DNA from 3 places in the Anthropogastromicrobium aceti genome. Region 3 is predicted to be linked to each of the others. Evidence: predicted binding sites of a transcription regulator. Region 3 holds the regulator's gene; each other region holds the start of a gene.
What was found. Region 3 encodes HrcA, which represses chaperone genes, less so after heat shock. Its sites were predicted from a motif close to TGTTAGCACTCNNNNNNNNNGAGTGCTAACA; they were not measured.
Positions count from the first base shown of each region.

Region 1: a site for HrcA is predicted at 4,756-4,786, ahead of LKD48_RS07385 (Hsp20/alpha crystallin family protein). Genes of this name have one in related genera too.
Region 2: a site for HrcA is predicted at 5,980-6,010, ahead of LKD48_RS07060 (co-chaperone GroES). Genes of this name have one in related genera too.

Region 1 covers NZ_JAJEQN010000015.1:2,324-13,429, forward strand. Annotated here, with positions in the region: gene LKD48_RS07360 (AAA family ATPase) at 1-598, shown strand, start outside; gene LKD48_RS16625 (response regulator transcription factor) at 732-1,913, shown strand; gene LKD48_RS07375 (MATE family efflux transporter) at 2,000-3,373, shown strand; gene LKD48_RS07380 (M42 family metallopeptidase) at 3,456-4,547, opposite strand; gene LKD48_RS07385 (Hsp20/alpha crystallin family protein) at 4,982-5,431, shown strand; gene LKD48_RS07390 (class I SAM-dependent methyltransferase) at 5,748-6,407, shown strand; gene LKD48_RS07395 (acyl-CoA thioester hydrolase/BAAT C-terminal domain-containing protein) at 6,407-7,354, shown strand; gene LKD48_RS07400 (hypothetical protein) at 7,374-7,496, shown strand; gene LKD48_RS07405 (PD-(D/E)XK nuclease family transposase) at 7,718-8,245, opposite strand; gene LKD48_RS07410 (TetR/AcrR family transcriptional regulator) at 8,709-9,347, shown strand; gene LKD48_RS07415 (ABC transporter ATP-binding protein) at 9,469-11,106, shown strand, end outside.
Region 2 covers NZ_JAJEQN010000014.1:10,739-21,844, reverse strand. Annotated here, with positions in the region: gene cysS (cysteine--tRNA ligase) at 1-679, shown strand, start outside; gene LKD48_RS07095 (Mini-ribonuclease 3) at 713-1,207, shown strand; gene rlmB (23S rRNA (guanosine(2251)-2'-O)-methyltransferase RlmB) at 1,215-1,955, shown strand; tRNA gene LKD48_RS07085 (tRNA-Thr) at 2,198-2,270, shown strand; tRNA gene LKD48_RS07080 (tRNA-Thr) at 2,319-2,391, shown strand; gene LKD48_RS07075 (glutamine--tRNA ligase/YqeY domain fusion protein) at 2,525-4,225, shown strand; gene LKD48_RS07070 (DUF6062 family protein) at 4,238-4,972, shown strand; gene LKD48_RS07065 (hypothetical protein) at 5,011-5,712, opposite strand; gene LKD48_RS07060 (co-chaperone GroES) at 6,080-6,364, shown strand; gene groL (chaperonin GroEL) at 6,484-8,106, shown strand; gene LKD48_RS07050 (DUF6106 family protein) at 8,551-9,075, shown strand; gene guaB (IMP dehydrogenase) at 9,120-10,577, shown strand; gene LKD48_RS07040 (metal ABC transporter substrate-binding protein) at 10,895-11,106, shown strand, end outside.
Region 3 covers NZ_JAJEQN010000003.1:138,034-149,139, forward strand. Annotated here, with positions in the region: gene dnaJ (molecular chaperone DnaJ) at 1-886, opposite strand, end outside; gene dnaK (molecular chaperone DnaK) at 1,082-2,947, opposite strand; gene grpE (nucleotide exchange factor GrpE) at 3,042-3,653, opposite strand; gene hrcA (heat-inducible transcriptional repressor HrcA) at 3,716-4,807, opposite strand; gene gdhA (NADP-specific glutamate dehydrogenase) at 4,955-6,289, opposite strand; gene LKD48_RS02080 (glycine--tRNA ligase) at 6,687-8,075, opposite strand; gene LKD48_RS02085 (hypothetical protein) at 8,150-8,833, opposite strand; gene recO (DNA repair protein RecO) at 9,002-9,775, opposite strand; gene era (GTPase Era) at 9,796-10,701, opposite strand; gene LKD48_RS02100 (insulinase family protein) at 10,729-11,106, opposite strand, start outside.

The sequences.
Region 1 (11,106 bases), on a different contig from region 3:
ATTGACAACAAGAGAAGAAATTTTTTCTGCGATGGTCGTGTATGGATTTTTGAGCAGCGAAGAAGGAAAAGTACGAATCCCTAACAGAGAGTTGATGGAGCGTTTTGATGAAATGCTGCAAAAAGAGCCATCACTTGGCTATGTGTATCGCTTGGCAAGAGAATCAAAGCGTATGTTAGAGGCAACATTGCATGGGGATACGCAGGTAATGGAACAAATTTTAGAGTATGCACATAATACGGAAACACCGTTACTATCTTATAATCACGAAATTGAATTATCAGCGATTGTGAATCTGGTTTATTTATCAGCACGAGATCAATATCGTGTGGAAAGAGAGGACAAAGCGGGAAAAGGATATGTAGATTTTATCTTTTATCCGATTCGAGAATCAGACGATGCCATTATTTTGGAGCTGAAGGTTGATCATACGCCAGAGGAAGCAATTGCACAGATTAAAGAAAAAGAGTATGCACTTCGCTTAAAGGGAAAATTGGCAGCCAAAATTCATCACACAGGGCGAATTTTGGCTGTTGGGATTGGTTACGATAAGGGAACCAAAAAACATAGATGCAAAGTAGAGAAATTAAAGGGTTAGGCAAAGAGGTCGCTTTCTAGGTTTCCATCATAAAACACCTGAATCACGTTGTTTTTGTTCTAAAGACCAGTTTGCTATGGTAAACTGTCAATAGCAACATTAATGGAATTGACAATAAAAGAAGGAATAAATCATGGAATATTTGACAGTGAGAGAAACCTCTGAAAAATGGGGAATGTCCATTAGAATGGTAAATTATTATTTGAATACAGGACGAATTGAGGGAGCTGTTCGCAAAAAAAGTGAATGGCTTATTCCATACACAGCAAAGAGTCCTTTAGATATCAGAAAAAAAGCTGATACGAAGAAAAGCACAAAAAGGAAGCGGAATGTAAATAAATGCTATATGCCATTGATTGCAAGTCCATGTCCGGGAAGCTTTCATGAGTTTGAGCATTCACTTGCAGATGAGGAAGAGCGACAGATAACAAGGGCACTTTGGCATTATTTTCGCAACGAAGAGAAAGAATGCTGTACAGTGAGCGAGCAATGCTTCAATAGCGAAAGTGTACAGATACGTTTGGCGGCGCGTTTGGTGCATGCCATGGCAACTGTTCAGGAAGGAGATCCAGCAGCAGTTTTAGCAGATTTTAATGCCATTGCCTTAGAAAATAAAAAGACATCAGATCCTTCAGCGAAGCTCTATACGCTTGTCACAGAAGGTTTTGTAAGTGTCTTTTTCCATTCAGAATCAGCAGATTTAAGTGTGCTGCGTGATAAAATTAGTTTGTGTCAGGCTGGAATCCAATATTATGTGATCTATGCCGCAGCACATGAGCTTTATCTTAGACGTGAATATCAGCGTGCAATGGGCATGGCAGAGGCCGCACTTATGATGGCAGGAAATTGTTTCCCAATTGCAAGTATTTACTTAAATCTTGTCCTTTGCATGATTTGTATGAATTTAAAAGATGATGAGCATGCAGATGCAGCGTTTATGAGGGCGTGGAACATTGCACTTCCTGAGCATTACATACATCCATTTATTGAGCATCATGGCTTACTTCAAGGGCAGATCGAGCGGTCGCTGCGTGAACAGTATCCAGATGAATATAATGAGATCATCGAATCTGTATATACATTCAGTAGAGGATGGATGAAAATCCACAATCCAGTATCCACTCTTCAGGTTACAGATGCACTTACACCATATGAGTTTTCCATCGCCATGCTTGCCTCAAAAGGGCGTTCAAATAAGGAGATTGCAAAAAGTCTTGGAATCTCCTTAAATACAGTAAAGTCGTATTTGGAAAATATTTTTTCGAAGCTTCATATTTCAAGCAGAAGTGAGCTTGATATGTTTGTAAATCGCTGATCGCTTGTTTTATTTTGAAAGTATGCTATAATAAAAAAATATGCGCTTTGACAATTGGGCGAAAATGGAATACAGGGAGAAAAAAGATGGAGAAGTGGAACATTCGAAAGAACAAAATGCTGCCAGTGATCTTCGCTTTGGCATGGCCAACTATGCTAGAGCAGTTTCTGCAGACAGCAGTGCAGTACATTGATACTGCAATGGTTGGTTCACTTGGCACACAGGCAACTGCGGCAGTCGGATCAACCAGCACTGTAAACTGGCTGATAGGAAGTACAGTATCAGCGATTGGTGTAGGATTGCTTGCGTTTATATCGCAGTCATTTGGTGCCGGAAATCGGGAACGCGCAAAAAGGGCGTCAGGACAGGCTGTTTTGGTAGTGCTTGCGGTAGGAATCAGTTTTACTATCGTGATTGCAGCAATCAACAAGCAGGTGCCGGTTTGGATGCAGGTAGATGAAGGTATCCGCGATATGGCATCTCGTTATTTTCTTATATTGTATGCACCGATGCTGTTTAGAACAGCAAATATTATTTTTGGTACGGTACTTAGATCAGTAGGAGATACAAAAACGCCGATGAGAGTTGGTGTTGTGATGAATATTATTAATACCGTGCTCAATTTCCTGTTCATTTACCCGACACGTGTGGCAGTGATTGCAGGTATTTCTATTACGCTGCCAGGTGCAGGTTTTGGAATTGAAGGTGCAGCTCTTGCAAGTGCGATTGCGTATACATATGGAGGAATTGCCATTACTGTAAAATTGTGGAAACATGCTGATATTTCACCGAAGGGACAGAGCTTTAAGCCAGATAAGACAATTCTTATTCCGTGCATTAGAGTAGCATTTCCAAATATGTGCCAGCGTTTTGCAACATCGCTTGGCTACGTTGTATTTGCTTCTATGATCAACTCTCTTGGAGAGACATCTGCGGCAGCACACACAATCGCAAATACAGTAGAGTCTGGATTTTATATTCCGGGATGGGGTATGCAGACGGCAGCAGCTACACTTGCTGGTAATGCACTTGGCGCAAAAGATGGAAAAAAGCTTCGTGATTTAGAGCGTGCAATTATTCCACTTGAAACCGGATTGATGACTGTGTGCGGTGCCCTTCTGTTTGCATTTGCACCACAGCTTATGACATTGTTCTCACGTGACGCAGAGGTAATTATGCTAGGTTCTACAGTACTTCGCATGGTCGCAATATCAGAACCTTTCTATGGTATCCCGATCGTACTTGAAGGTATGATGCAGGGAGTTGGAAAAACAGTTGCACCGTTTATCTTTAGTGTAATTGGCATGTGGGGTGTTCGTATTATAGGAACCTTCATATGTACGCAGCTTTTAGGCATGGGACTTATTGCTGCATGGGCATGTATGATAGCACATAATGTTTTATTATTTATGCTCTTTGCTGTATACTTTGCGCGAGGAAAGTGGAAACCAAAGTTTTAAAATAAAAACGACAAATTGCATGGCATAATGTGCAGTTTGTCGTTTTTTTAATTCTAAGTCTTTATGCGAGTTAAAAGTTTGATTAGAAGGAACGGATGATTTCCTCTGTCATAGAGCGAACAACTTCGGTTGCTAACTGTACTGTAGCTTCGAAATCATAGTAAGAAGTAATTCCGTAATGAGAATGGATATAACGAACAGGAACACCGACAACGATTACCGGGATACCATCAAGTGAAGTGTTAATAATCGCACCATTGTTTCCGCCGCCTTCACGGACAGAAGACTGTACAGCAAGTCCCTTTTCTTCAGCAAGATCTAATACGTAGCGCTGATATCTTGGGGAGCATACAATTGATTTGTCCATAAAACGAAGCATTGGACCCTTTTTCAGAGCTGTCTGAATTGCATACGGCTCAGTAAAGGTATCATCAGCAGGGCAGCCCTCGAAACAAAGTGCAATCTGAGGAGCAACCTTTCCGACTGCAACCTTAACACCACGCTCGCCAAGCTCCTCTTGTGTAGATAACACACCTACCAGATCAACATTTAAGTTCTCATCTGAGAGACGGCGCATAGTCTCGAGAAGGGCAGCACAGCCAATTCTACAGTCAAAGCCCTTTCCAATCATGACATCATGTTCCTCGTCATAGGAGAAATGTACGTCAGAAATAATAGGCTCACCAATGCGGATACCAAAGTTTTCAACAGCATCTTCCTTGCTTGTTGCACCGATATCAATTACAAGAGACTGAATTGATGTGGAACCGGCATTCTGACGCTCGGCAGGTGTCATAAAATGAGGTGGTTTAGCTGCAATTACGCCAGGAATAAAATTACCATATTTATTGCGTACAAGAACCTTTGATGCCGGGAGAGAATTATCGCTCCAGCCACCTAGGGAAACAAAGCGAAGTGTTCCATTTGGCTTGATTGAATGAACCATAAGTCCAACCTCATCACTATGGGCATCAAGCATAAAAACAGGCTTATTACCTGTATTGTTCTTGGAACGCAGATAGAGATTGCGCAGGCAATCCTCCTCAACATCGGCAAATTCTGCACCATATTTTTTTGCGACAGCAACAGCTTCATCCTCAAATCCGGACGGTGCCTTTGCATCAGACAGTTCCTGAATCATAGTAACTGCATTTTGATCTGGTTTGATTTTCATATCATTATCCCTTTCTCTTATAAGAATGATGTATTTCTCTATATTCGAGTATCATATCATTTCTGAGGAAAAAAAACAAGATAACAAAATTGTTCTATATACTATGAAAATAGTAATAAGTTACAGTGCCTGCTCTCAATGCAAGAAAAATTTCGCTTGACTTTTTGAAAAGCAGGAAAATTAGAAGTTCACAAAATCTTCACAAAATAATTAGCACTCACCTCTTGACAGTGCTAATAATAAGTGCTATAGTACACATAGAACAAAAGAAGGGGAACAACAAGGAAGCCTCTTAAAAACCTTAGTTCTGCAGCGAAAGCTGCTAAAATAAATACCACATCGGCAGTGTCCGGAGTGTCAAAATAGATTGCAGCTGGCGCTGCAGATGTTAAAGTATAAAATCCAGTTTGGAGCATTGAAAGGAGATTTTGATTATGTTAGTACCGAGCATTTTTGCAAATAGTGTATTTGATGATTTCTTTGATTTTCCATATGTTAATGACAAGAAGACAGAGAGAAAGCTGTATGGTCACAACGCAGCAAACCTGATGAAGACTGATATTCAGGAATATGATGACGGCTATCAGTTAGAGATTGATCTTCCAGGCTTCAAGAAAGATGAAGTACATGCAGAGTTAAAGGATGGTTATTTGGTAGTCAGTGCTGAGAAAGGTCTTGACGAGGACGAGCAGGATAAGAAGACTGGCAAGTATTTAAGAAGAGAGCGTTATGCAGGATCATGCCAGAGAAGCTTCTATGTTGGTAAGGATATCACCGAAGAGGATATCAAGGCACAGTTCCAGCATGGTATGCTGACACTGTTTGTTCCGAAGAAAGAAGCAAAGCCAGTTGTAGAAGAGAAGAAACACATTACAATTGAATAAATATTGTTATACAGGGCGCATCCGAAAGGGTGCGCCCTATTTTTATCACTTGCAATGAGCCATCAGGGACAATAAAAGAGCCATTGCCCCTGTCACCCTGGCTCAAAAACTGTAATGATAAATAGTATCAGTGAGACAAAATTTAGTTGCGAAACAGGATAAAAGTGATATACTGAAAGCATAAGAAAAGAAACCGTGTGAAATTACAGTTTTGTTTTCACACGGTTTTTTTAAAAGATTGGGTTAGATAAAACTAATACATGATAGTGATGAATATGGATTCAAGGCAAAAAAATGCAGTGATTGGAGGAAGGGCATGAAAAACGAAGAATACAAAAAATTGTCAATTAGTGAATTTACAAAAGCAGCTGGAAGATATGAAAGTAACCATGCTGGCATTTACGAAATGTGTAAGAAGGATTATCCGGATATTCTGGCAGAGCTAGAGAAGGAGTCGTTCAGAAATTTATTGGATGCAGGTTGTGGACCTGCTCCAATGATTTCTTTATTATCAGAAAAATACCCAGACCGACATTATACAGGACTGGATCTGACGCCAGCCATGATTGAACAGGCAAAAAAGAAAAATATTCCAAATGCAACATTTGTTGTAGGAGACTGTGAGAACTTTCCATTTGAAAACAATTCATTTGATGCAATTATTTGTTCTATGAGTTTCCATCATTATCCAAATCCACAGGCATTTTTTGACAGTGTAAAAAGATGTCTTCGTCCAAATGGAAGACTGATTCTGAGAGATGTGACAAGTGATAATAAAGTATTGGTATGGCTGATGAATACATTGGAAATGCCTCTGGCAAATATATGTGGACACGGAGATGTCCGAGCGCCAACAAGAGATGTGGTTATGAAATGTTGCAGAAAAGCAGGGCTAAAAGTGGAAAGATTTGAAATCCGCAAAGGTATGAGGATGCATTGCGTTGTAAGAAAACCTATTGGAAAGGGCGATAGATAATGAAGAAAAAACATTTTGATGTGGGAACAGATGGATTTTATGGTGCATACTGGAAATGTAAATCAGATTCAGACTGTGCAATGATTGCCATGATCGGAGATGATTCAGAGGATTATCTGGCGCGTACATCTGTGAAATGGCTACATAAACTCGGTGTTAATGTGATGACGATGTCACCTGGAAAAAAGGATTATGGACATCATAATTATCCACTGGAACGCATAGAAAAAGCAATCAGCTGGTTAAAAGCAAATGGTAATCAGAAGATAGGAATTGTCGGGGCATCTACTACAGGAACACTTGCTTTAACTGCCGCTTCTTATTTTGAAGATATCACATTGACGATTGGTCTGACACCGAGTGACTTTATCTGGCAGGGATTTATGCAGGGTAAAAAAGATGGCTGTAAGGAATGGCCGATTGAAGGAGAATCTCTTTTTTCTTATAAAGGAGAACCGCTTCCGTATATGCCGTTTTGCTATAAACATCCAGACTACTGGAGGGTAATTGAGAAAGAAACAAAGCGAACCGGTGATATGGTTAATTCAAGAAAACTGTTTGATGATTCGGAAAAGGCTCACCCAGTCACAGAAGACGAGATGATCAAGATTGAAAAAATCAATGGAATATTATTGCTGATTGGCGCTGAAGATGATGTATTGTGGGATACTGCAAAATATATCCGTCGAATGAGACAGCGAATGAAAGAATATCCATACACATGCAGATTAGAGTCTGTAATTTATGAGCATGGAACACATTTTATTTTTCCAGAGAGTATGTTAAAGACAATGCTCCCGATTGGATCTGGAATCTTCATGAAAATGGCATTTCAGGGGGCAAGAAAATATCCGAAAGAATGCCAGAGAGCACGTTTGGATATTGACAAACGGGTTAAAAATGCCGTTGCAGAATGGAAGAGTAGAAAAGAGACGGATAAGATATAAAGGAAAAATCCTGGATGCGTTGGGAAAATATGATGCAGGTGACTATGCATACTGGCTTGGCTCAGGTATTTCGACAGACTATGATCAGACAATGGTTGAGAACTGTATAGAACTTTTCTGTAAAGAAAATCTGTCTGAATAAAACAATTTTGGCAGGATCTGAGAAGAAATCAGATTCTGCCAATCGTATGAAAAGAGGTAATTTGATATGAAAAAAGATATAGAAACCGTCAGAGTCTTTTTTGTAAATGAGAGCTTGTAACAAAAAGAAAACCCCACCCCTCAAGATTGAGGGGCAGGGGAGTTGAATAGGCGAAGCCTATTTTTTATCACTTAGTAAATGAGCCATCAGGTCCCACCGGCTTAAATTCCATATTCGTTAAATAATTTTGTCCGAAATGTTGGATCAGCAATAGCTTTTGGAATTTCAGAGCCTCTATTTTCCTTTAATAATCTCTCATAAAGCATATTAACACGCTGTTCGCCTAATTGCACCCCCTGTTGTACTCCGTCCTTTCTGGCTGAGTTTATGGAATCATTCCAGTCGCGTATTGCTTTTTCGCGGTTTCGGTACATAGCCATTAATGTTTCATCGCTGCTGGCTTTTTTCAGACGCTCATATGCTTCCTCAAATGTTTTGTTTTCTTCAACCAATTTTTCATACACCTCCTGTTGACCAGAGTTAATAAATAGTGCCCATTGATCTCTTGCAGTTAAGCCAGAAAGCTCAAAAGTTTCAACTTCTTTTGTTTGAGATAATTCGCTGACTGCTTTGCGTAGCTCAAAGAATGAAATTTTGAAAGTTTGTCTGTATATTTCATTTGTTTCTTCATCTTTAAGAACAAAGCTTCTGTAGTAACGGGAATCTTTGTATAAGTCAAAACACAACAAATGGCTTACTTTCTTCCTGACCGAATACCTGTTTAAATACGATATCAGAAGTCAGGGGTAATAATTGTACAGTTTCTAAGTTATCGTTCATCAATAAGTCCTTCATTTTATGTAGTTCCGAATTTCGGTACTTATCTGATGTATTTTGTGCTATCTGGCTTTTTCTTTTGTACCTTAAAGTATTCCTTTATATTATGAGAATATCACGAGGGTGATATTTTTGCAAGTGTTTGTCAATAAAAAAATAGAAATATATAGGTTGCATTAAATCCGCAATTTTTCAGCAGGAGTTTCTAGGAATGAAGGAGTCAAAAAGATCCATTGCCCCTGTCCCTCCTGGCTTAAGTGAGAAAAAAAGTCCAATAAGACATCATGTGTATTATTGACAATGTCAATAGATAAAATTAATATAACAGTGTGATATAACATTGTTATATTTTTGCAGCATTGGAGGATGAATCATATGTCAGTAAAGGCAGAGAAAACCAAGGAAAAAATATTGGACACAGCACTTAGACATTTTTTAAAAGACGGATTCAGTGGAGCATCTTTGAGGAATATTGTGAAAGATGCCGGACTCACAACAGGAGCATTTTATAAGTACTATCCGACGAAGGAAATGCTTTTTGATGCATTGACAGATCCTTATGTGGAGCACATTTATGAAATATATGATGGAATCTTAGCTGAATTTGTAGAGCTTTCTGCCGATGAGCAGACAAGGAATATGTCTGGAACCTCAAGTGATGGAATGGATCAGATGATCGATTATATATATGATCACTACGATAATTTTAGATTGCTCTTAAAATGTGGAGACAGCGGAAAGTTCGAAGATTTTATCCATAACATGGTAGAGCGGGAGGTGGAAGCAAGCCAGAAATATATGAAGACAATGCGTGATGCAGGAATAGAGTTCCCAGCTGTTAGCAAAAGTCTTATGCATATGATTTATACAGGATTTTTCTCATCAGTACTGCAGATTATTGAACATGACATGGATAGGGAAACGGCAAAGAAAAATGTATACCAGTTAAGGGAATTTCAAACTGGTGGCTGGGAGCGATTGTGGAATATCAAATTCCCGGCTGAAGATAAATAAGATTTTCAGAATAATAAAATAAGGTGGCTTATGCCGGTGAGCCATCTTATTTATTATAGATAGGTTAGCCAAAACTAATTTGGATTGCCTGAGCAAAATTATAGTAAGGGAGTGTGTTTGCATGAAAGAAAAGAAGAGGTCTGCCGCCAGTTGGATACTGGAGTGGGCGGGACAAAAAAGAAGTGCCTATGTATGGAGTGTAGTGCTTGCGGTAGGAAATGTTATTTTCAAAATAATTCCATATTTTATTATCGCAAATGTCGTAACAATGTTTTTGGATGGCAGTAAGGAATTTAAAGAATATCTGATTATGGCAATATGGATTGCGCTGTCGTTTATTATAGCAGAGCTTTTTCATTCACTTTCTACATCGCTCTCTCATAAAGCAACGTTTACTGTACTTGCAAATATACGAAAATCTTGCTGTGAAAAGCTGGCGAGGGTGCCGCTTGGATATGTGAAGGATACACCATCAGGAACATTTAAAAATATCATGGTGGAAAGAATTGACAGCATTGAGACAACACTGGCACATATTGTACCGGAATTTACTTCTAATCTGCTGGCACCGGTCATTATCCTAATTTATTTCTTCATGACAGATTGGAGACTGGCATTATTGTCATTAGTGCCGGTGGTGGTTGGATTTCTTTCTTATTTTGGCATGATGATTGATTATAAACCGAGTTTTGAAAGAACGGTTAAGACAACAAAGGAGCTGAATGATGCAGCAGTGGAATATATTGATGGAATTGAAGTCATCAAAGCATTTGGAAAAACGGAAAGCTCTTATGCCAAATTTACAAAGGCAGCTATGGAATATGCAGATTCCTTTATTTCGTGGATGAAACGCTGCTCAATCTTTCATGCACTGCTGATGGTTGTGACACCGTATACATTATTGACAGTTCTTCCATTTGGAGCACATTATGTGGAAAATGGAACACTGACGATTTCAAGTTTTGTTATGTGTATCATTCTGTCACTTGGAATTGTAGGACCGATTATTACAGTAGGTTCTTATACTGATGATCTGGGTAAAATCAGTGTGATTGTTGATGAGGTGGTTGGAATTCTAAAACAGCCAGAGCTTAAAAGACCTGAAAAGAGTACAGCAGCTCCAAAGGATAATTCCATCACACTTACCGATGTCAAGTTTGGTTATCATGAAAGGGAAATCCTGCACGGAGTGAATATGAAGTTGAATGCTGGCACAGTTAATGCGATTGTAGGCCCATCGGGAAGCGGTAAATCCACAATTGCAAAGCTGATTGCTTCTCTTTGGGATGTAAATAGCGGAAGTATCAAGATCGGCGGTGTTGACATAAAACAGATGTCACTTGTTGATTTTAATCGAAAAATCGCATATGTAGCACAAGACAATTATCTGTTTAATGAAACTGTCCGAGAAAATATCAGACAGGGTAATCCGAAAGCAACAGATGAAGAAATTATAGACGTAACGAAAAAGAGCGGCTGCTATGATTTTATCATGCAGCTTGAAAATGGATTTGATACAATTGTCGGTGGAGCAGGTGGTCATTTGTCAGGCGGTGAGAGACAGCGTATCTCAATTGCAAGAGCTATGCTTAAAGATGCGCCAATTGTTATTCTTGACGAGGCGACTGCGTACACAGATCCTGAGAATGAAGCTATTTTGCAAAATTCTATTGCAAAGCTTGTTGCAGGAAGGACTCTCATTGTTATTGCACACAGACTTTCTACAGTCAAAGACAGCGATCAGATATTTGTTGTGGAT
Region 2 (11,106 bases), on a different contig from region 3:
ACAGAGTGAGGCATGCAACGGAAAAGAGTTTTCTCATTATTGGATGCACAATGCGTTCTTAAATATTGATAACAGAAAAATGAGTAAGTCACTTGGTAACTTCCTGTTAGTAAGAGATATTGAGAAGAAGTATGATCTTCAGGTACTTCGTTTCTTTATGTTAAGCGCACACTACAGAAGTCCATTAAATTTCAGTGCAGAGCTTATGGAAGCAGCAAAGAACGGTCTTGATCGTATCTTAACATGTGCTGCATGGCTTCAGAAGCAGTCTGCTAACGAGGGTGAGCTTACTAATCAGGAGAGCGAAGTAGTCGAGGAAGCAAAGAAATATGTAGGCAAGTTTGAGGCAGCAATGGAGGATGACTTTAATACAGCAGATGCAATTGCAGCTATTTTCGAGCTTGTAAAATATGTAAATACAAATAAGACAGATGAGCTTTCAGGAAAAGCAGCAAAGGCACTGTATGAGATTTTAAAGCAGCTTTGCGATATCCTTGGTATTATCATTGAGAAAAAAGAAGAACTTTTGGATGCTGATATCGAAGCCCTGATCGAGGAGCGTAAACAGGCAAGAAAGGCAAAGAACTTTGCGCGTGCCGATGAAATTCGTAAGGAGCTTGCAGATAAGGGCATTATTCTTGAGGATACAAGACAGGGTGTGACCTGGAAGCGTGTGTAATAAAAATCAGAAAGATATAGAAAGAGGAAATACATGGAACAAAATCAGCAGCTGCTTGAACAGATCCAACAGAAATTTTTATTAAAGCAGATGCCTGCAAAGGAATATTCACCTTTGGTGCTTGCTTATATTGGCGATGGGATTTACGATATGATTGTCCGCACGATTTTTGTAAGCTACGGAAATACACAGGTTGATAAATTAAACAAGCAGGCAAGCAATGTCTGCCGTGCCTCTTCACAGGCCGCGATTGCATTTGCAATTGCACCGCTTTTGACAGAGGAAGAGACATCTGCTTACCGCAGAGGTCGTAATGCAAGATCTTTTACAAAAGCAAAGAATGCAACGATGTCTGATTATCGTCATGCAACTGGATTAGAGGCACTTTGTGGTTATCTGTATTTAAATGGTGAGATGGAGCGTTTGCTTGATCTTCTTTCAGAGGGCTTTGTGCGCACAGGTGTGCTGTGCGTCGAAGCACCAGAAAAAGAGAAGCTGCATCAGAAAGAAGAAAGGACGAAGGAATAAAGAAAATATGGGATATCATGAATCATTAACAGAGGGCCGAAATGCGGTTCTTGAAGCATTTCGAAGCGGAAAAACTGTTGACAGACTGTTTGTACTTGATGGCTGTCAGGACGGACCTGTAAAGACGATCCTGCGTGAAGCAAAGAAGCAGGATACGATGGTGCAGTATGTAAAGAAGGAGCGTCTTGATCAGCTGTCTGAGACTAAGAATCATCAGGGCGTGATTGCATATTGTGCAGCATGTGAGTACGCAGAGGTCTCTGATATTTTAGAGAATGCAAAGAAAAAGGGTGAGGCACCGTTTATTGTGCTTCTTGATGGGATTGAAGATCCGCACAATTTAGGTGCTATCATTCGTACTGCAAATCAGGCAGGTGCACATGGTGTAATCATTCCAAAGCGCAGAGCAGTTGGTTTAACAGCGACAGTTGCACGTACCTCTGCAGGTGCAGTGAATTATACGCCTGTTGCAAAAGTAACAAATCTTGTTACTGTAATGGAAGACTTAAAGAAAGAGGGAATGTGGTTTGTCTGTGCAGATATGGACGGCGAGGAAATGTATTCCCTTAATTTGAAGGGACCTATCGGTCTTGTCATTGGAAATGAAGGAGAAGGTGTATCAAGACTTGTAAAGGAACATTGTGATATGGTTGCCTCTATCCCAATGAAGGGTGACATCGATTCATTAAACGCATCTGTAGCTATGGGTGTTCTGGCATACGAGATTGTAAGACAGAGACGCTTTTAAAGCATACGATGTTTTTGATCAAACTATTTTCGACATGTCAGACTCCGTAAAAATACCGACTGTGAGTTGAAATAACATGAGCAGATAGCACGAATTTTGACACAATTTAGCTCTTTGTATAGTCGGAGAGCTAAATTGATGTCTTTTTTAATAAAAATAAAAAAACTTAAAAAAGGTGTTGACAAAACATTCGGAAAGTAGTATAGTAGTGCGTGTCGAGCGAAATAAAGTTCGGCAAACAAGCTGATGTGGCACAGGTGGTAGCGCACCTCATTGGTAATGAGGAGGTCACGGGTCCGAGTCCCGTCATCAGCTTTCGATAAGTTTTTGAGAGATCAAAGATTTATTGAAAAAAGAATATAAGCTGATGTGGCACAGGTGGTAGCGCACCTCATTGGTAATGAGGAGGTCACGGGTCCGAGTCCCGTCATCAGCTTTTTGACAAGGCTTTCTGAGAGATCAGAAGGCCTTTTTGATACATTGAAATCAGAAAGAAAAGGTTGACATTTAAAGACCTTTGACATATCCTAGTAGATAAGGGCATTGCGCTTAATTAAAGGAGGAAGACTATGGAGAATAAAGACATCGTCCTGGAAGAAAACAAAGAAGAAAAGACGACAGTCTCAAAAAATTTTATAGAGATGATCATCGATAAGGATTTAGCGGAGGGAACTTATGACCACGTTCAGACAAGATTTCCACCGGAGCCAAATGGCTATCTGCACATTGGACATGCAAAGTCTATTTTATTGAACAGTGGACTGGCAAAGGAATATAATGGCAAGTTCAACCTGCGTTTTGATGATACAAATCCAACAAAGGAAAAGACTGAGTTTGTTAAGTCTATCACCGAGGATGTAAAGTGGCTTGGTGCTGATTTTGAGGACAGACTGTTTTTTGCATCAGATTATTTTGATCAGATGTATGAGTATGCCGTATTCCTGATTAAGAAGGGAAAGGCATTTGTTTGTGATCTGACAGCAGAGCAGATTCGCGAGTACAGAGGAACCTTGACTGAACCAGGTAAGGAGAGCCCATATCGCAACAGAAGCGTAGAGGAAAATCTGCAGCTGTTTGAGGAGATGAAAAACGGCAAGTATGCAGACGGAGAGAAGGTACTTCGTGCAAAGATTGACATGGCTTCCCCGAACATGAATATGAGAGATCCTGTTATCTATCGTGTGGCTCATCTGACTCATCATAATACTGGAGATAAGTGGTGCATCTACCCGATGTACGATTTTGCTCACCCAATCGAGGATGCAATTGAGCACATTACTCATTCTATCTGTACTTTGGAGTTTGAGGATCATCGTCCGCTGTATGACTGGGTTGTAAAAGAGTGTGAGTTTGTTATGCCGCCAAAGCAGATCGAGTTTGCAAAGCTGTATCTGACTAATGTTGTTACTGGAAAGCGCTATATTAAAAAGCTCGTAGAAGACGGCGTAGTAGATGGATGGGATGATCCGCGTCTTGTTACAATCAGTGCACTCAGAAGACGTGGATTTACACCAGAGTCTATCCGCATGTTTGTTGATCTTTGTGGTGTGGCAAAGGCAAATTCTTCTGTTGATTATGCAATGCTTGAATATTGTATCCGTGAGGACTTAAAGCTTAAGCGTTCAAGAGTTATGGCAGTACTGAATCCAATTAAGTTAATCATTGATAACTACCCAGAGGATCAGATGGAAGAACTTGATGTTGTCAATAACCTTGAAAACCCAGAGCTTGGAAGCAGAACAATTCCGTTTGGCAGAGAGCTTTACATTGAGGCGGATGATTTCATGGAGGAGCCGCCAAAGAAGTATTTCCGTATGTTCCCTGGCAATGAGGTTCGTCTGATGAATGCTTATTTTGTAAAGTGTACAGGCTGTGTTAAGGACGAAAATGGCAATATAGTTGAGGTTCATGGAACTTACGACCCGGCATCAAAGGGCGGAAACAGCCCGGATGGCAGAAAGGTAAAGGGAACTATTCATTGGGTAGCAGCGAAGACTGCATTCCACACTGAGGTTCGTCTGTATGAGAACTTAGTAGACGAGGAAAAAGGTAAGCTCAATGAAGATGGCACATTAAACTTTAATCCGAACTCTTTAACCGTATTAAAGGATTGTGTGCTGGAGCCATCTTTAAAGGATGCAAAGGCTTACGACAGCTTCCAGTTTGTGCGCAATGGCTTTTTCTGCGTAGACTGCAAGGATTCCGAGGAAGGAAAGCCGGTATTTAACCGCATTGTTTCATTAAAGTCAAGCTTTAAGCTGCCAAAATAAGGAGCAGACGGCATGAAAGAAAAACTGTATACGATTCCGATTAACGATGCGTTTGCGATGGACAGTGAGTGTCCTATCTGCGCTATGAAGACAATTCTTGAAAATAATGCAGTCGAATTTACCATGGGTCCTAGCTACATGGAGGATGATATCCGCATGGAGACAGATCGAATGGGATTTTGTAAGGCACACATGAAGATGGTATTTGATCAGAATAATAAGCTTGGTCTTGCATTAGTCTTAAAGACACACATCGACCGTACAAACAAAGAAATTGAAAAGCGCATGAAGATGCCGCCCAAAAAGGCATCCTTCTTTAAGAAGGAGACAAGCAATCCGTTAACAGATTATATTGATGAGTTAAATAAGTCATGTTTTATTTGTGATCGTATAAATAACACCTTCGAGCGTTATCTGCATACTGTAGTAGCAACTTGGAAGAGTGACGCTGCATTTAGAGAGCTGTACGCAAAGGGAAAGGGTTTTTGTACTGAGCATTATGGTGATCTGTTAAAGGAAGGTGCGAAATGTCTTAATCAGAAGGAGCTTGACGAGTTTACAGAAATTACAGGAAAGCTGTATCTGGACAATATGAAGCGTCTTGCAGAAGAACTTGACTGGTTTGCAGATAAGTTTGATTATCGATTTAAAGATGCACCTTGGAAAAACTCCAAGGATTCAATTCCGAGAGCAATGATTAAAACAAACGGCATCATGGAGATGGATGACAAAAAGAAAAAAGACTGACAAAAAAACGACCGGGAAACCGGCCGTTTTTTTGATTTTTAAAGATGGATAGAAGAATTAACAGAATCTTCTTCTTTTGTTTTTTCTGGATTAACATCATCCTCGTGAAGTGGTTTAGTATCGACAGCAGCATCTTCATCAGAAACACCGTCCATTTCATACAGATCAGAAACACCCTCACTAAGATCTTCGTCAATATCGACACTAAGATCTTCAATGTCAAGATCTGCGATATCACTGTCAGCATTCATGTGTTTAAAATGGAAATTAGAATCATCGTCCTTTGCTTGTTCTTCTGTAGTTTCTTCACATTTGTTTTCATCAGCCTTCTTGTCACTGTGAGAACCTGGACGCAGATTTTTTGTAAGGTGAGCTGCATCAGCAACAAGCTTTGCGGCGTCGTCTAAAAGCTGTCCCTTATCAATATTGATGTCTACATCGCTGTTTTTTCCAGTTACATGAATATTGATATATCGACGGCTAGAGGAATCAGTTGCCTCATCGGAAGAAATTGCATCAGACTCTTCTTCAGATGCTGTGTTTGCAGCCTCATCCACGTTTTTCGTGGTGTCATCCTCGTTTCTGTCTTCATCAAAATCATCTTCGCTAGGTCCGCATTCGCTGCAATTTGACTGGATCTTCACGTACTTATGCAGCAGAGCGGCACTTGCTGCAACTCCTGCACATACAGCAGCGCTCTTGAGTGCCAGCTTGGTCACTTTCTTCATAAAATCAGCCATAGCAAACTCCTTTCTTTCACAAAATTTTTGCCAATGATACTAAGGATTCACAACTTTATTGTCTGGTATCATCGGGATGTCATGACTAGTATACTCTATTTTGAACAAAATGGAAAGACAAAATGTAATTTTTGTATAAGAAAAGAAAATAATAGAAAAACGATAGAAAAACAAAGAAAACAAGAGAAAAATAAAGATAAATACTAATATATAGCCGTATACAAGGTTGCAATATTTTGCCAAAATCATTATTATAAACAATGTCATAATTAGCACTCAGATGAAATGAGTGCTAGCAATAAGACATAAGATAAGAAAATAAAAACTATAATAAAGTATAGTGTTAATTATTAAGGAGGTTTCCATTATGAAGTTAGTACCTTTAGGTGACAGAGTTGTATTAAAGCAGGTCGCAGCAGAAACCACTACAAAGTCTGGTATTGTTATTCCAGGTTCTGAGAAAGAGAAGCCACAGCAGGCACAGATCATCGCAGTTGGTCCAGGCGGAGTTGTTGATGGCAAGGAAGTAACCATGCAGGTAAAGGTTGGTCAGACTGTTATCTACTCCAAGTATGCCGGAACAGAGGTAAAGCTTGAGGATGAGACCTACATTATTGTAAAGCAGAGTGATATTCTTGCAATTGTTGAATAATTATCTGTAGTAGATCTTAAATTAAATAATTTGGTCAAAGATGATTGATTTGATGCGAGTTGAAAACTTGTATTGTGTGGATTGAAAAGAATTGAAATAGTATCAGGAGGAACAAAATCATGGCTAAGGAAATTAAATATGGCGCAGAAGCAAGAGCAGCCTTAGAGGCTGGTGTAAATAAACTGGCAGATACCGTTAGAGTAACCCTCGGACCGAAAGGAAGAAATGTTGTTCTGGATAAGTCCTACGGTACTCCGTTAATCACAAACGATGGTGTTACTATCGCAAAGGAGATTGAGCTTGAGGACGCATTCGAGAACATGGGTGCACAGCTTGTTAAGGAAGTTGCAACAAAGACAAATGATGTTGCTGGTGATGGTACCACAACAGCTACCGTACTTGCTCAGGCAATGATCAATGAAGGTATGAAGAACCTGGCAGCAGGTGCAAACCCGATCGTTTTAAGAAAAGGTATGAAGAAGGCATCTGACGCAGCAGTAGAAGAGATCGCAAGAATGAGCCAGCCGATTTCAGGAAAAGCACAGATGGCAAAGGTAGCAGCAATTTCCGCAGCAGATGAGTCTGTAGGTGAGATGGTTGCAGATGCAATGGAGAAGGTTTCTAAGGATGGTGTTATCACTATCGAGGAGTCCAAGACCATGAAGACAGAGCTGGATCTTGTAGAAGGTATGCAGTTTGACAGAGGTTATGTATCTGCATACATGGCAACTGATATGGAGAAGATGGAAGCAGTTTTAGATAATCCATATATCCTGATTACCGATAAGAAGATTTCCAACATTCAGGAGATCCTTCCATTACTGGAGCAGATCGTTCAGGCAGGAGCAAAGCTGTTAATCATCGCTGAGGATATCGAGGGTGAGGCATTGACCACACTTATTGTAAACAAGTTAAGAGGAACCTTCCAGGTAGTAGGTGTAAAGGCTCCGGGTTATGGTGATCGCAGAAAGGAAATGCTGCAGGATATCGCAATTCTGACTGGCGGTACTGTAATTTCTTCTGATCTTGGCTACGAGTTAAAGGATACCACTATTGATATGCTTGGACGTGCAAAGTCTGTAAAGGTTCAGAAAGAGAACACAGTTATCGTAGATGGCTGCGGACAGAAGGCAGATATCGAGGCAAGAATTGGTCAGATTAAGGGTCAGCTCGCTGAGACTACATCAGAGTTTGACAAGGAAAAGCTGCAGGAGCGTCTTGCAAAGTTAGCAGGCGGAGTAGCAGTAATCCGTGTAGGTGCAGCAACTGAGACAGAAATGAAGGAATGCAAGCTGCGTATGGAAGATGCATTAAATGCAACAAGAGCAGCTGTAGAAGAGGGTATCGTTGCAGGTGGCGGTACTGCATATATTGAGGCATCCAAGAAGGTTGCCGAGTTGGTTGCTTCCCTTGAGGGAGACGAGAAGACAGGTGCAAAGATCATCATGAAGGCACTTGAGGCTCCACTGTTCCATATCGCAAGCAACGCAGGTCTTGAGGGCGCTGTTATCATCAACAATGTCCGTGAGGCAAAGGATGGCGTAGGCTATGATGCTTACAATGAGACTTATGTAGATATGATCGAGGCAGGTATCCTTGATCCGGCAAAGGTAACAAGAAGCGCACTGCAGAATGCAACAAGCGTAGCTTCTACATTACTGACAACAGAGTCTGTAGTAGCAAACATTAAAGAAGAAACCCCGGCAGCACCGGCAGGCGCAGGCATGGGCGGAATGATGTGATAAAACAGCTCATTCTAGCACGCGTTCAGAATAAAACATGCTTGCATGTTTTTTCTGAAGGTTGTGCTAGAAAGGAGCGCCGCCTCATAAGCAAAATAGCTGCGAAGCAGCGAGTAAGCCCGATAGGGCGATTTTGCGCATGAGACAGCGCGGGAGAGCTGAATACCAGGTTACAAAAAGACAGGGAGTACCCGTGCTTGCACGGGGGACTCCCTGTCTTTTTAGGAACCGCCCAATCATGAGGAAAACAATCCGCCCAATAGTTTTCGAAAACAGCGCTTTGCTCTGCAAATCGACAGATTCCGCCCATTCCTTCGGTATCTTTCTACAAAAATTCCTTAAAAAAACAAAAAGTTGAAAAAAGGTCTTTTAAAATCCATCAAAGTAATATATAATAATTTAAATATCTCCCATGCCACAAGGCGGGATGAAAGGAGAGAAGGTATGAATAATGATATTTATGCCGAGTGGCTCGTAAAGCGCAAGAAGTCTCCGCTTACGGTTCCATTTTATATTGGTATCGTTTTGCTGTTTCTGATTGGGTTTTATGCTAGTGTGATTAGTCCGTTTGGATTTGTCGCTCTGTTAGCCGCTGCTGCAGCAGCTTACTTTGGAAGCGCGCGTCTGCATGTTGAGTATGAATATGTATTTGTCACAAATGAGCTGGCAATTGACCGTATTCTTTCACAGCGCACACGCAAGCGTATGAAGAAGCTGGACATCCAGAAAATCGAAAAAATGGCTTCCATGAAGTCACATGAATTCGATTACATCAAAGGTAACAATCAGGTGAAGGTAGTAGACTTTTCATCAGGAAAGGCTGATGCCAACACCTACGGAATTGCTTACTCTGATGAGAATGGCAAGTTCGTATATGTTATCGAGCCAAATGATAATCTTCTCAAATGCATGAAGAGTGCCGCGCCGAGAAAGGTGATTATTGAGCAGAATATCACGGCAAAGAACTAATAACTTAAATACATTTTAAAGACAAAGAGAGAGGTATAGTAGACATGAGTCAGATTATTGGTGATGGCATCACGTTTGATGATGTCCTGTTGGTTCCTCAGTATTCTGAGGTAACTCCTAACATGATTGATTTAACAACGCATTTAACAAAAAAGATTCAGTTAAATATCCCGATGATGAGTGCTGGTATGGACACTGTTACAGAGCATCGTATGGCAATTGCCATTGCGCGTCAGGGTGGTATCGGTATTATCCACAAGAACATGTCTATTGAAGCACAGGCTGAGGAAGTTGATAAGGTAAAGCGTTCTGAGTATGGCGTTATTACAGATCCGTTCTACCTTTCCCCGGAGCATACTCTCGAGGATGCCAATGCACTGATGGCAAAGTTCCGTATCTCAGGTGTGCCGATCACTGAGGGCAGAAAGCTTGTCGGCATTATCACAAACCGTGATTTAAAGTTCGAAGAGGATTTCTCCCGTAAAATTCGTGAAGTCATGACAAGCAAGAATCTTGTAACTGCAAAAGAGGGTGTTACCCTTGCAGAAGCAAAGAAGATTCTGGCTAAGGCAAGAGTAGAGAAGCTTCCGATCGTTGATGATGATTTCAACTTAAAGGGTCTGATCACCATTAAGGATATTGAGAAGCAGATCAAGTATCCGCTGTCTGCAAAGGACGAGCAGGGACGTCTTCTGTGTGGTGCAGCTGTTGGTATCACAAAGAATGTTATGGATCGCGTAACAGCTCTCGTAAATGCAAAAGTAGATTGTATCGTAATCGATTCTGCACATGGTCATTCTAAGAACATCATCACTACCTTAAAGGAGATCAAGGCAGCTTATCCTGATCTGCAGGTTATCGTTGGTAACGTAGCAACAGGAGAGGCAACAAAGGCACTGATCGAGGCAGGAGCAGATGCTGTTAAGATTGGTATTGGACCAGGTTCTATTTGTACCACACGTGTGGTTGCTGGTATTGGTGTTCCGCAGGTTTCTGCTGTTATGGACTGCTATGAGGCTGCAAAGCCATATGGTGTGCCGATCATCGCAGATGGCGGTATCAAGTATTCTGGTGATATGACAAAGGCTTTAGCTGCAGGTGCAAGTGTCTGCATGATGGGAAGTATGTTTGCAGGCTGTGATGAGGCACCGGGTGAGTTTGAGCTGTATCAGGGAAGAAAGTATAAGGTTTACCGTGGAATGGGTTCCATTGCTGCTATGGAGAATGGTTCTAAGGATCGTTATTTCCAGACAGAGGCAAAGAAGCTTGTTCCGGAAGGTGTAGAAGGACGTGTTGCATACAAGGGAACAGTAGAAGATACCATCTTCCAGTTAGTTGGTGGTATTCGTTCCGGTATGGGCTACTGTGGTGCAAAGAATATCAAGACACTGCAGGAGACTGGCAAGTTCGTTAAGATCAGTGCCGCTTCCTTAAAGGAAAGTCATCCGCATGATATTCAGATCACCAAAGAGGCACCAAACTACAGCAGCGTAAGCTTATAAACTGAGTGATACTAGGGTCGAAAAGCCACAAGCTGATCATGCTTGCATGAAGAGGCTTGTGACCTTGAGACCTGTTAAAACATGAGGATGTAGCGATTTTCAAGGAAAATCAGCGAATCCGAATGTTTTTAGAATTGCGAGAGTTGCGTAGCAACGGAGCAATTCGTAAGTATCAATTCATAAAAAAAAGAAGAAAACATACACAAGGCTGCCGTGAAAACGGCGGCCTTGCTGCGTGTTTGGGGAATTAAATAATTATTTAATCATCGAATTATACTGATGATAAGTATATTAAGTATATATGGAAGGAAAACAAAATGCGAAAATTAACAGGTAAATGCAAATGGATATTGGCTGTTTTGCTTGTGACAGTATCTATGGCTGCTGGTTGTAATAAAGTAAAAGATATAAATGCAGATGTGTCTGATCCATCAGAAGCATCACACAAAATTTCAGTTGTCGCAACGGTATTTCCCTATTATGATTTTGCCAGAGCAATTGGAGGTGAATATTTGGATGTGACACTGTT
Region 3 (11,106 bases):
GACCGTCAATTGTATCAATTCTAATCGTTGCACCAAGCGCAGCCTGTACAAAAGATACTGGCACTGTTGAGAAAATATCGTAGTCCTGACGTCTAAAGATCGGATGCTGTGATACTGCAACCTCAACAAGAAGATCACCCCACTCGCCGCCGTTAATACCAGGCTCACCCTTTCCGCGGATGCGAATACTCTGACCATTGTCAATACCAGCTGGAATCGTAACCTGAATGGTCTTTAACTTTGTCTGATATCCGGTACCACGACAATCCGTACACTTGTCCTTTATGATCTTACCGCTTCCATGACAATCCGGGCAGACCTGAACGTTACGAACCATACCAAACATTGACTGCTGTGTGATTGTAATCTGGCCGCGTCCCTGACATTTCGGACAAGTAATAGGAGAAGTTCCTGGCTTTGCACCTGAGCCATGACAAGTTTGACAAGGATCCTTAAGATTTAACTTAAGCTCCTTCTCACAGCCCTTTACAGACTCATCAAAAGTAATGCGTACTGCTGTTCGAAGATTTGCGCCCTTCATAGGACCGTCATTTCTTCTGCTTCGTCCGCCGCCAAATAAATCTCCAAAGATATCTCCAAAGATGTCTCCCATATCGCCGCTAAAGCCACTAAAACCACCGCCGTAGCCTCCGCCGCTGCCATCAAATGCTGCATGACCAAACTGATCATACTGTGCACGCTTTTCCTTATCACTTAATACACTGTAAGCCTCTGAGGCCTCCTTAAAAATTTCTGCAGCTTCTGCGCTCGGGTTAATATCCGGATGATACTTCTTGGCAATCTCTCTGTATGCCTTTTTTATGGCGGCATCATCAGCGTCCTTCGCTACACCAAGGACTTCGTAGTAATCTCTCTTCTCTGCCATAAATACTCCCATCTGGGCAACCGCTCAAAGCCGCTTCGGCCAAAAGGGCTACCAATACTTTTCTTACTCTTAACATGGCAAAACTCCTGGAGAAGTCCCCAAGAGCAATGCCATTTTTTATCTTACTAAAACTTCTTAATTATTTCAACCCACAGTTGATATTTTTTTCAAACTTTCTAATTAAGCGTTTTTTTATTAAACTTCCTTGTAGTCTCCATCAACAACATCGTCAGAAGAAGATGAGGAACCTGCACCTGCGTTCATGTCTGGGCCTGCCTGTGCGCCACCCTGAGCTGCCTGTGCCTGCTCATACATCTTGGAGAACAGCTGCTGTGCACTGTTCTTTAATGTCTCAGTCTTTGCCTTTAACTGCTCAGTCTGATCTGGTGTTACGTTGTTGATATCGGTAGAAGCTACCAGATCCTTCAGTGCCTGAAGGTCGCTCTCTACCTGACCCTTTAAGGTCGGATCCAGCTTATCGCCAACTTCCTTCATTGCATTCTCAGTCTGGAATACGAAGGAATCTGCCTCATTACGAGCATCTACGCCTTCCTTACGAGCCTTATCCTGTGCCTCGAACTCAGCTGCTTCCTTAACAGCCTTCTCGATATCAGAATCAGACATGTTGGAGCCTGCAGTGATGGTGATGTGCTGCTCCTTACCAGTTCCAAGATCCTTAGCAGATACATTTACAATACCGTTTGCATCGATATCGAAAGTAACTTCGATCTGCGGAACACCTCTTCTTGCTGGTGCGATACCGTCCAGACGGAACTGTCCTAAGGACTTGTTGTCACGTGCAAACTGTCTCTCACCCTGTACAACGTTGATATCTACTGCTGTCTGATTATCAGCTGCGGTAGAGAAGATCTGGCTCTTCTTTGTCGGGATTGTAGTATTTCTCTCGATCAGATGAGTAGCAACACCACCCATAGTCTCGATTGAAAGAGTTAACGGAGTAACATCAAGCAGAAGGATATCACCTGCACCTGAATCACCTGCTAACTTACCACCCTGAATGGAAGCACCGATTGCTACACACTCATCTGGGTTCAGTGTCTTAGACGGCTCCTTACCAGTCAGTGCACGAACCTTATCCTGTGCGGAAATCATACGTGTTGAACCACCTACAAGAAGAACCTTATCAAGCTCTGCTGCTGTCAGTCCAGCACCCTCAAGAGCCTCTCTTACTGGTCTCTCAGTACGAGCGATCAGATCTGCAGTCAGCTCATCGAATTTTGCTCTTGTCAGTGTCATATCTAAGTGCTTCGGTCCCTCAGCAGTAGCGGTGATGAACGGAAGGTTGATATTTGTGGTAGTAGCGGTAGACAGCTCTTTCTTTGCCTTCTCTGCTGCTTCCTTTAATCTCTGAAGTGCCATCTTATCGTTAGACAGATCAACACCCTCAGTCTTCTTGAACTCGTCTAACATCCACTGAGTAACCTTGTTATCAAAGTCATCTCCACCTAAGTGGTTGTCACCAGCAGTTGCTAATACTTCGATAACGCCATCACCAATCTCAATGATAGAAACATCGAATGTACCACCACCAAGGTCGTATACCATGATCTTCTGCTCATGCTCGTTATCAAGACCATATGCTAAAGCTGCTGCTGTAGGCTCGTTGATGATACGCTTTACATCAAGACCTGCAATCTTACCAGCATCCTTTGTTGCCTGACGCTGTGCATCGTTGAAATATGCCGGAACAGTGATGACTGCCTCAGTTACCTTCTCACCCAGATAAGCCTCTGCATCTGCCTTTAACTTCTGAAGGATCATTGCGGAGATCTCCTGAGGAGTATATCTCTTATCATCAATTGTTACTTTATAATCAGTACCCATATGTCTCTTAATAGAAGAAATAGTATGGTCTGCATTTGTAACAGCCTGACGCTTTGCCGGCTCACCTACAAGACGCTCACCAGTCTTTGTAAATGCAACAACGGATGGTGTTGTACGAACACCCTCTGTATTTGTGATAACAACTGGCTTTCCACCTTCCATAACTGCTACACAAGAGTTTGTAGTACCTAAGTCAATACCAATAATCTTTCCCATAATCTAATTTCCTCCTAGATTGATCTTTTAATGTTTTGTAATCAAATCTTTCTTTATCAAATATGCAGCTTTTGCTGCGTCTAATATGCTAACTTTAATTTGCAACCTGTACCATAGAATGTCTTACAACACTTCCATGATATAAATAGCCTTTCTGGAACTCCTGAGCAACTGTGTTTTCGCCAAGGTTCTCATCCTCAACATGCATCACAGCGTTGTGCAGGTTTGGATCAAATGGCTTGCCAACTGCTTCAATAGGCTCAACACCCATATCTGCAAGTGCTTTTACAAGCTGCTTGTAAACCATATCCATACCGCTTACAAATGGATCGCTCATCTGCTCCTCGCTAAGACCTGCGAATCCACGCTCGAAGTTATCTATAATTGGAAGAAGCTTCTCTACAACTGACTTTGCTCCCATGTCGAACATGGTTGATTTTTCTTTTTCAGTTCTCTTGCGGAAATTCTCAAACTCTGCAAGATTACGTTTTCTCAAATCATCAAGCTGCGCTGTCAGATCTTCGATCTGCTTATCTTTCTTATCTTTTTTCTTGCCAAAGAAGCGCTTCTTATCATCTGTCTGCACATCCTTGTCATCCGGCTGATTCTCGGCAGCCTGTGCATCTGTCTGCTCCTGACTCATATCTTCAGCAGCCTCCTGCTCGGTCTCTTCAAGAATCTCATCAGTAACTGTTTCTTTTTCCATGTCTGTCACGATACATCCGCCTTTCTATCTCCTGTTTTTCAGGATCTTTCCTCAGGCCTGACCTAAGGTTCATTTTTTTTATAAATTGCATCCAGCTGATCTCTTAAATTCTTCAATGTGCCTACAACCTTTTCGTAATCCATACGCTTTGGTCCTACCACACCAAGAGTTCCCTGAACGCCATCACCCAAATCATATCTTGCGGTTACTACGCTGCAGTCTTTCATGTCCTGCATGCCGTTCTCCTCACCGATATAAACCTGAATGCCCGAATTGCTCTGTGAACCGCTCTCCGAGTTCTTATCTAAATTATCCTCAAGCAGCTTTGCAAGCTCTTCCTTTTCCTCAAATGTGGAAATCAGACGCTGTGCATTTTTCTCATCCGAAAGTTCTGGGTAACGGAATATATTATTTGCACCGCTTGTATAAATTACCGGTGCCGATTCATGTTTGATCGCCTCTGCGACCGCCTCAAGCACACTTCCTACAACACAGCTGTAATCTCCTGCCTGCTCCTTTAGCTGTGTGATGATTCCCAGATTAATCTGGTCTATCGTCAACCCATTCAAGGCGCTGTTAATGAGGACATTTAATTTAAGAAGCTCTTCCTCGCTGATGTCGCTTTCGATATTTAAAATCGTGTTCTTTACAAGATTTCCTTCGACTACGATAACAGCTAAAAGCTTTCCTTCCTCCATTCGTGAAAGCTGTAAAAACTTAAGCTTATTTGTACCAACCTGCGGTCCTGTAATCATCGTCGCATAATTGGTATTTGCTGCAAGAACCTTAACCATCTGCTTTAGCAAAAGCTCAAGCCGGTCTACTCTCTTGACTACAACTTCCTGAAGCTCATTGTTTTCCTTTTCACGTGTCTTCATCAGATGATCCACATACAGGCGATAGCCCTTATCCGACGGGATTCGTCCGGCAGATGTATGTGGCTGAATGATAAGCCCCATTTCCTCAAGATCTGCCATCTCATTTCTAATCGTGGCTGAACTTAAGTTTAAGTCCGTGTACTTAGAAATCGTCCGTGAGCCTACCGGTTCACCAGTCTCCAGATAATTTTTAATGATTGCTGTAAAAATCTTCCATTTTCTGTCATCTAGTTCCACAAGCTCACTTCCTTTTCCTTTGTTTCTATTAGCACTCATCATCCCTGAGTGCTAACGATTATAAAATAGCACTATCGGGACGTATTGTCAATACATTTGGGGAAAAAAATTGTGAAAATTTTGGGAACAATAAGAGCCGGGCAGCACTGCCCGGCTCTTATTAATATATTTATTATGTTGAGAGGATTATACAATACCCTGTGCGTTCATAGCTTCTACGACCTTCTCGAAACCTGCGATGTTTGCACCCATTACATAGTTTCCTTCGTAGCCGTATTTCTTTGCTGCTTCGTCTACCTTCTTGAAGATATTGATCATGATGTTGTGCAGCTTCTCGTCTACTTCCTCGAATGTCCAAGAAAGTCTCTCGCTATTCTGGCTCATTTCAAGTGCAGATGTTGCAACACCGCCTGCGTTTGCAGCCTTTCCTGGCATGAACATCATTCCACTCTCTAAGAAGAAGTCTGTTGCCTCTCTGGTGGATGGCATGTTTGCACCCTCTGCTACAAGGAAGCATCCATTTGCCTTTAACTGCTTTGCATCCTCAAGGTCTAACTCATTCTGAGTTGCGCATGGAAGTGCGATATCACACTTAACACTCCATACACCCTTGCCTTCATGATACTCAACACCCGGTTTTGCTTCTGCGTACTCTTTGATTCTTCCGCGGCGAACTTCCTTGATCTGCTTTACAAGGTCAAGATCAATGCCGTTTGGATCATAAATCCAACCGTTAGAATCACTTAATGTAACAACCTTCATGCCATACTGCTGAGCCTTCTCAGTTGTGTAAATTGCAACATTTCCTGAACCGGAAACAGCAACTGTCTTTCCTTCCATGGTCATACCTGCATTTAACAGCATCTCGCGAACCATATATACAAGACCATAACCAGTAGCCTCTGTTCTTGCAAGAGAACCACCGTATGTCAGACCCTTACCAGTTAAAACGCCCTCGTACAGACCAGTCAGTCTCTTATACTGTCCATACAGATAGCCAATCTCTCTTCCGCCTACACCAATGTCACCAGCCGGTACATCTGTATCTGCGCCAATGTGACGATACAGCTCTGTCATAAAGCTCTGGCAGAATTTCATAATTTCACGGTCTGACTTGCCCTTCGGGTCAAAATCAGAACCACCCTTGCCGCCTCCGATTGGAAGTCCTGTCAGTGAGTTCTTAAAGGTCTGCTCAAAACCAAGGAACTTGATAATACCAAGATTTACAGATGGGTGAAGACGAAGTCCACCCTTGTACGGTCCGATTGCACTGTTAAACTGTACACGGAAACCTCTATTTACATGAGCCTGTCCGTTGTCATCTACCCACGGTACACGGAATGTAATAATACGCTCTGGCTCTGTCATTCTTTCAAGCAAAGCATCTTTGCGGTACTGCTCCTCATTTGCCTCAATTACCGGACGAAGGGAATCAAGAACTTCCTTAACTGCCTGCTGAAACTCTTTCTCGCCTGGATTCTTCTCTGCAACCTTCTGCAGCACTTCATCTACGTAAGACATTATGACCTCTCAATCTGCCGCTCTGGAGCGACCTCTTACAATATCCAACTCTATTTTTCGGACATCGGAGTGAATGCTGATTTTCACTCTACTCTACCTGCCCACCCGAAACCTAGAGATGTCAAATGCACTGATGTCGATCGGGTGGATTTTTGTTACCGGCTTTGAAAACCGACATGTATATGGTACTACATGAATTAAATTACGTCAATATGTGTTTTTTAAAAATAAAATAAATTTTTTAGCGTGTTTTTGTGTATTTATACAATGCGCTATGGTAAAGTGGCAAAGTTCCGATTTTTTTCTTTCTCTTCCGTTCATATTGCACATATAAAAAAAGCCCAAAGACAGGCCGGATTTCTCCGGTACCCGCCTTTGGGTTTAGTTGCAAAACTATTTAGAAATCAAACTTTTCTTCGAAATATGCCTTAAGATCTGCAATAGCAACACGCTCCTGCTTCATGGTATCACGATCACGAACAGTTACGCAACCATCAGTCTCAGAATCAAAGTCATAGGTGATGCAGAACGGTGTTCCGATCTCATCCTGTCTTCTGTAACGCTTTCCAATTGCACCGCGGTCATCAAACTCACAGTTGTACTTTTTGATAAGCTGCTCATATACCTTCATAGCACCATCATTGAGCTTCTTAGAAAGCGGAAGCACACCGATCTTTACTGGTGCCAGTGCCGGATGGAAATGAAGAACAGTACGAACATCGCCGCCCTCTAACTCTTCCTCGTCATATGCTGCACAAAGGAATGCCAGTGTTACACGGTCAGCTCCAAGAGATGGCTCGATAACATATGGAATGTAACGCTCCTTCTTCTCATCATCAAAGTAGGTCATATCCTCACCAGATGTGTTCTGATGCTGAGTTAAATCGTAATCGGTACGGTCTGCGATACCCCAAAGCTCACCCCATCCAAACGGGAATAAGAACTCGATATCAGTTGTTCTCTTAGAATAGAAGCACAGCTCCTCAGGAGAATGATCTCTTGCACGCATCTCGTCTTCCTTGATGCCAAGGCTCTTTAACCAGTCGATGCAGTACTGGCGCCAATACTGGAACCACTCAAGATCAGTACCTGGCTCACAGAAGAACTCTAACTCCATCTGCTCGAACTCTCTTGTACGGAATGTAAAGTTTCCTGGTGTAATCTCGTTACGGAAGGACTTTCCGATCTGGCCAATACCAAATGGAAGCTTCTTACGTGATGTTCTCTGTACATTTTTGAAGTTTACGAAGATACCTTGTGCAGTCTCCGGACGAAGATATACGGTATTCTTTGCATCCTCAGTAACACCCTGGAATGTCTTAAACATCAAATTAAACTGACGAATATCAGTGAAATCATGCTTTCCGCATGTCGGACAGCAAATATTCTTCTCATCGATGAACTCCTTCATCTCCTGTGTTGTCCAGCCGTCAATTGGCTTTTCCGGCTCCTGTCCCTGCTCAGCATAGTAATCCTCAATCAGCTTATCAGCACGGAAACGCTCATGGCAGCACTTACAGTCCATTAACGGATCAGAGAAACCGCCCAGATGACCTGAAGCTACCCATGTCTGTGGGTTCATCAGGATTGCACAGTCTACACCTACATTATAAGGATTGCCAGTAACAAACTTCTGCCACCATGCCTTTTTTACATTATTCTTAAGTTCAACACCGAGATTACCATAATCCCATGTATTTGCCAGACCGCCGTAAATCTCAGATCCTGGATATACAAAGCCTCTGGACTTTGCAAGAGCTACAATTTTCTCTAATGTCTTTTCCATAATCGTTCTTCCTCCAAAAATGTTTTATAAAGTTACTGTTCGCAAAACGAAAGATTGCGCTTTGCTCACTGTGACTACTTGAAAATGATATACCCACCGTCATTGCCAGTGATCTGGGCACAGTTTGATGCCAGAACTGTAACATTGGGGGAAACATATGCAATATCATGCTCACCAAATACAGTTACAGGGTAATCTGCGTACACAAGACAATAATCTGTCTTTTTCATCAAATCTTCACTGCTGATATGCTTTTGACCATCGCTTGTGACAAAATCGCCGCTAAGTGCCATGGTACTGCTGCCAAGCTGTGATGTGTAAAGCTTGCTTCCACCGGCATTTTGAATCTCAGCAGAATTAAAGCCTGTATAGGTATCACCATTTGCATACGTAAATACGACGCTTGCTTTTTTGTCCTTCACTACTGCCTTTTCGTAGCACACTGGAAGAAGAATACTTTCTTTTTCTTCCTTTGTCATCTGATCATAGCTATAATAGGAGCAGTCATACACATTTTTGTTGAAAGACAGCGCCTCCTGCTGTGCCACACCTGCAAGCTCGTCGATACTGTAGTAATCCTTATCAAAGTCAGAAATCATGGCAGCACGGATTGTAGCATTGTCTTCCACGTAAATGCTGTTTTCGGCTTCTGTGAAGTCATATGACTTCGTAAACAATCCACAGCCTTCTAAACTGACCGCCGCCACAAGCCCTGCCATAAGACTGGCTATTTTTATCCGTATCATCCTGTTTCTCATACTTTTCTTTCCTCTCATTACTGCCTCTTTTCGGCAGAGACTTATCTTTTATACATTCTATGGTATCTTGGCGAATATTTCAAGTATAAAATCTTCCTATTTCTTTAACATTTCTTTACAAATGTGTCAGCAATCTGCTCTAATCACATAAAAAGCAGGCAAAATGGCTTACAAAGTGCCCATAAAGTGCACCATCTCCTCAAGAACCTGCAATGATTTAAACTCTCTTGAAAAGTATCGTCTGCGCCATTTCACTGTCAGATCATAAAGTGTACGCTTAACTGGCTCTTCAAGACAGAATGTGTAAAGTCTGCCGATTGGAGCCGTCAGAATATACTGAAGCGTATACATAGCTGATTCATCCAGATAAAGACGCGCCGATGTATGTGCCTCATTTTTTCTTTTTGCACATTCTTCACAGACACAATTTCCCCGCTCGACAGACAGCCAGCCTTTTGTGAGTTTGCTTTTACATACACTGCACTCAAATACCTGCGGATAAACACCCATCACTAAAAACAGACGAAGCTCATAAACAAGACGCACAAGCTCATCTGGAATAGCCTGATTCTCCAATGCCTTTAATGAGAAATAAAGAAGATTCAGCAATTCTCTTCCATCATCATTTTCCTCTGAGGCAAAACCTGCTGCCTCAAGGAAATAGCAGCCATATGCCATCTTAGTCACGTCAGAACTGACTGCCTCAAAATACTCCTTTATTGAAGCAGCCTGTACTGTGTACGAATCTCGTCCGGCATGCAGTGTAAATATACCCATGGAAAATGGACGTGCCGCAGCTAACAGCGAACTATTTGGCCGTCTTGCCCCACGCACAAATGCGCTGATTCGCCCAAGATCTGTTGTCAAAAGCACAATTCGCCTGTCATATTCACCTATTGGCATGGCAGACAGAACCATTCCGTTCACTGTTACGGTATCCATTTGTTTTCCTTTCTATAAGCTTACTTCTCGTCCTCGTGATATCCAAAGTTCTTCATGTAAAGGTCGCTGTCGCGCCAGTCCTTACGCACCTTGACAAACAGCTTTAAATTAACCTTCATCTCAAGCATGTCTTCGATGTCACGACGTGCATCACTTCCGATTGCTTTTAGCATCGAGCCGCCCTTGCCGATAATGATTCCCTTATGAGACTCACGCTCACATATAATGGATGCTTCGATATCCATCACAGAGCCATCCGGGCGCTCTTTCATCTGCTCGATTGTAACTGCAATGCCGTGCGGAATTTCTTCCTGAAGACGTCTAAGTGCCTTCTCTCGAATCATCTCTGCTGCAATCTGACGCATTGGCTGATCAGTGACAGTATCCTCATCATAATACATTGGGCCATACGGCAGATAACGAAATACAGTATCAAGCAGTGTATCTGTATTGACACTTCTAAGTGCAGAAACGGCTACCACCTCATTAAAGTCTGCAATTTGACGGTATGCCTTGATGCACTCTGCCACTGCTTCCTTCTTTACTGTATCAGTCTTGTTGACGATCAAAAAGACAGGACACTTGAGCTGGCGAAGCTTCTTTGCAATCTCCTGTTCGCCTCTTCCGATAAAGGTGGTCGGCTCAACAAGCCACATGACAATGTCAGCCTGTGAAAATGTTTTCTGCGCAACCTCTACCATATATGTGCCCAGACGATTCTGTGCCTTATGGATGCCCGGCGTATCCAGAAAAACGGCCTGACCGCGCTCATCTGTATAGACGGTGCGGATCTGATTTCTCGTTGTCTGAGGCTTTCTTGATGTGATCGCAATCTTTTGTCCAATCAGATGATTCATCAACGTGGACTTTCCCACGTTTGGACGTCCGACCAGTGCAATAAAGCCTGATTTTTTCTGTTTTTCCATATTTTATTTCCTTTCCAGTGTAGCAAACTACAATGATCGTACCGTTGTAAAAAGTGAGCTGTTTTCTTTTATCTTGTTTTCATTTCCAACTACGCAAAGGCAATTATTAGAAAGTACCGCTTTCGCATACGGCACAAGTGCACGAATTTCCTTGGCATCTGTATCAATCACTTCATCTCGCTCCTTTTGAAGCTGCTCTCTTGTGATTCCACTTAAATACGCAGTAAGACCACGCACACCAAGCGCTGCTGGATTTTTCGGAATGTCCATCTCACTAATTGCACCTATAACATATCGGTCCATACTTCTCTCATCCTGATCAAACTGCTCAAGATATTCTGGAAGCTTATCATATACTTCATTTGTTTCGGCAAGCTTAGGATCAAGATAAGATACCATATAACA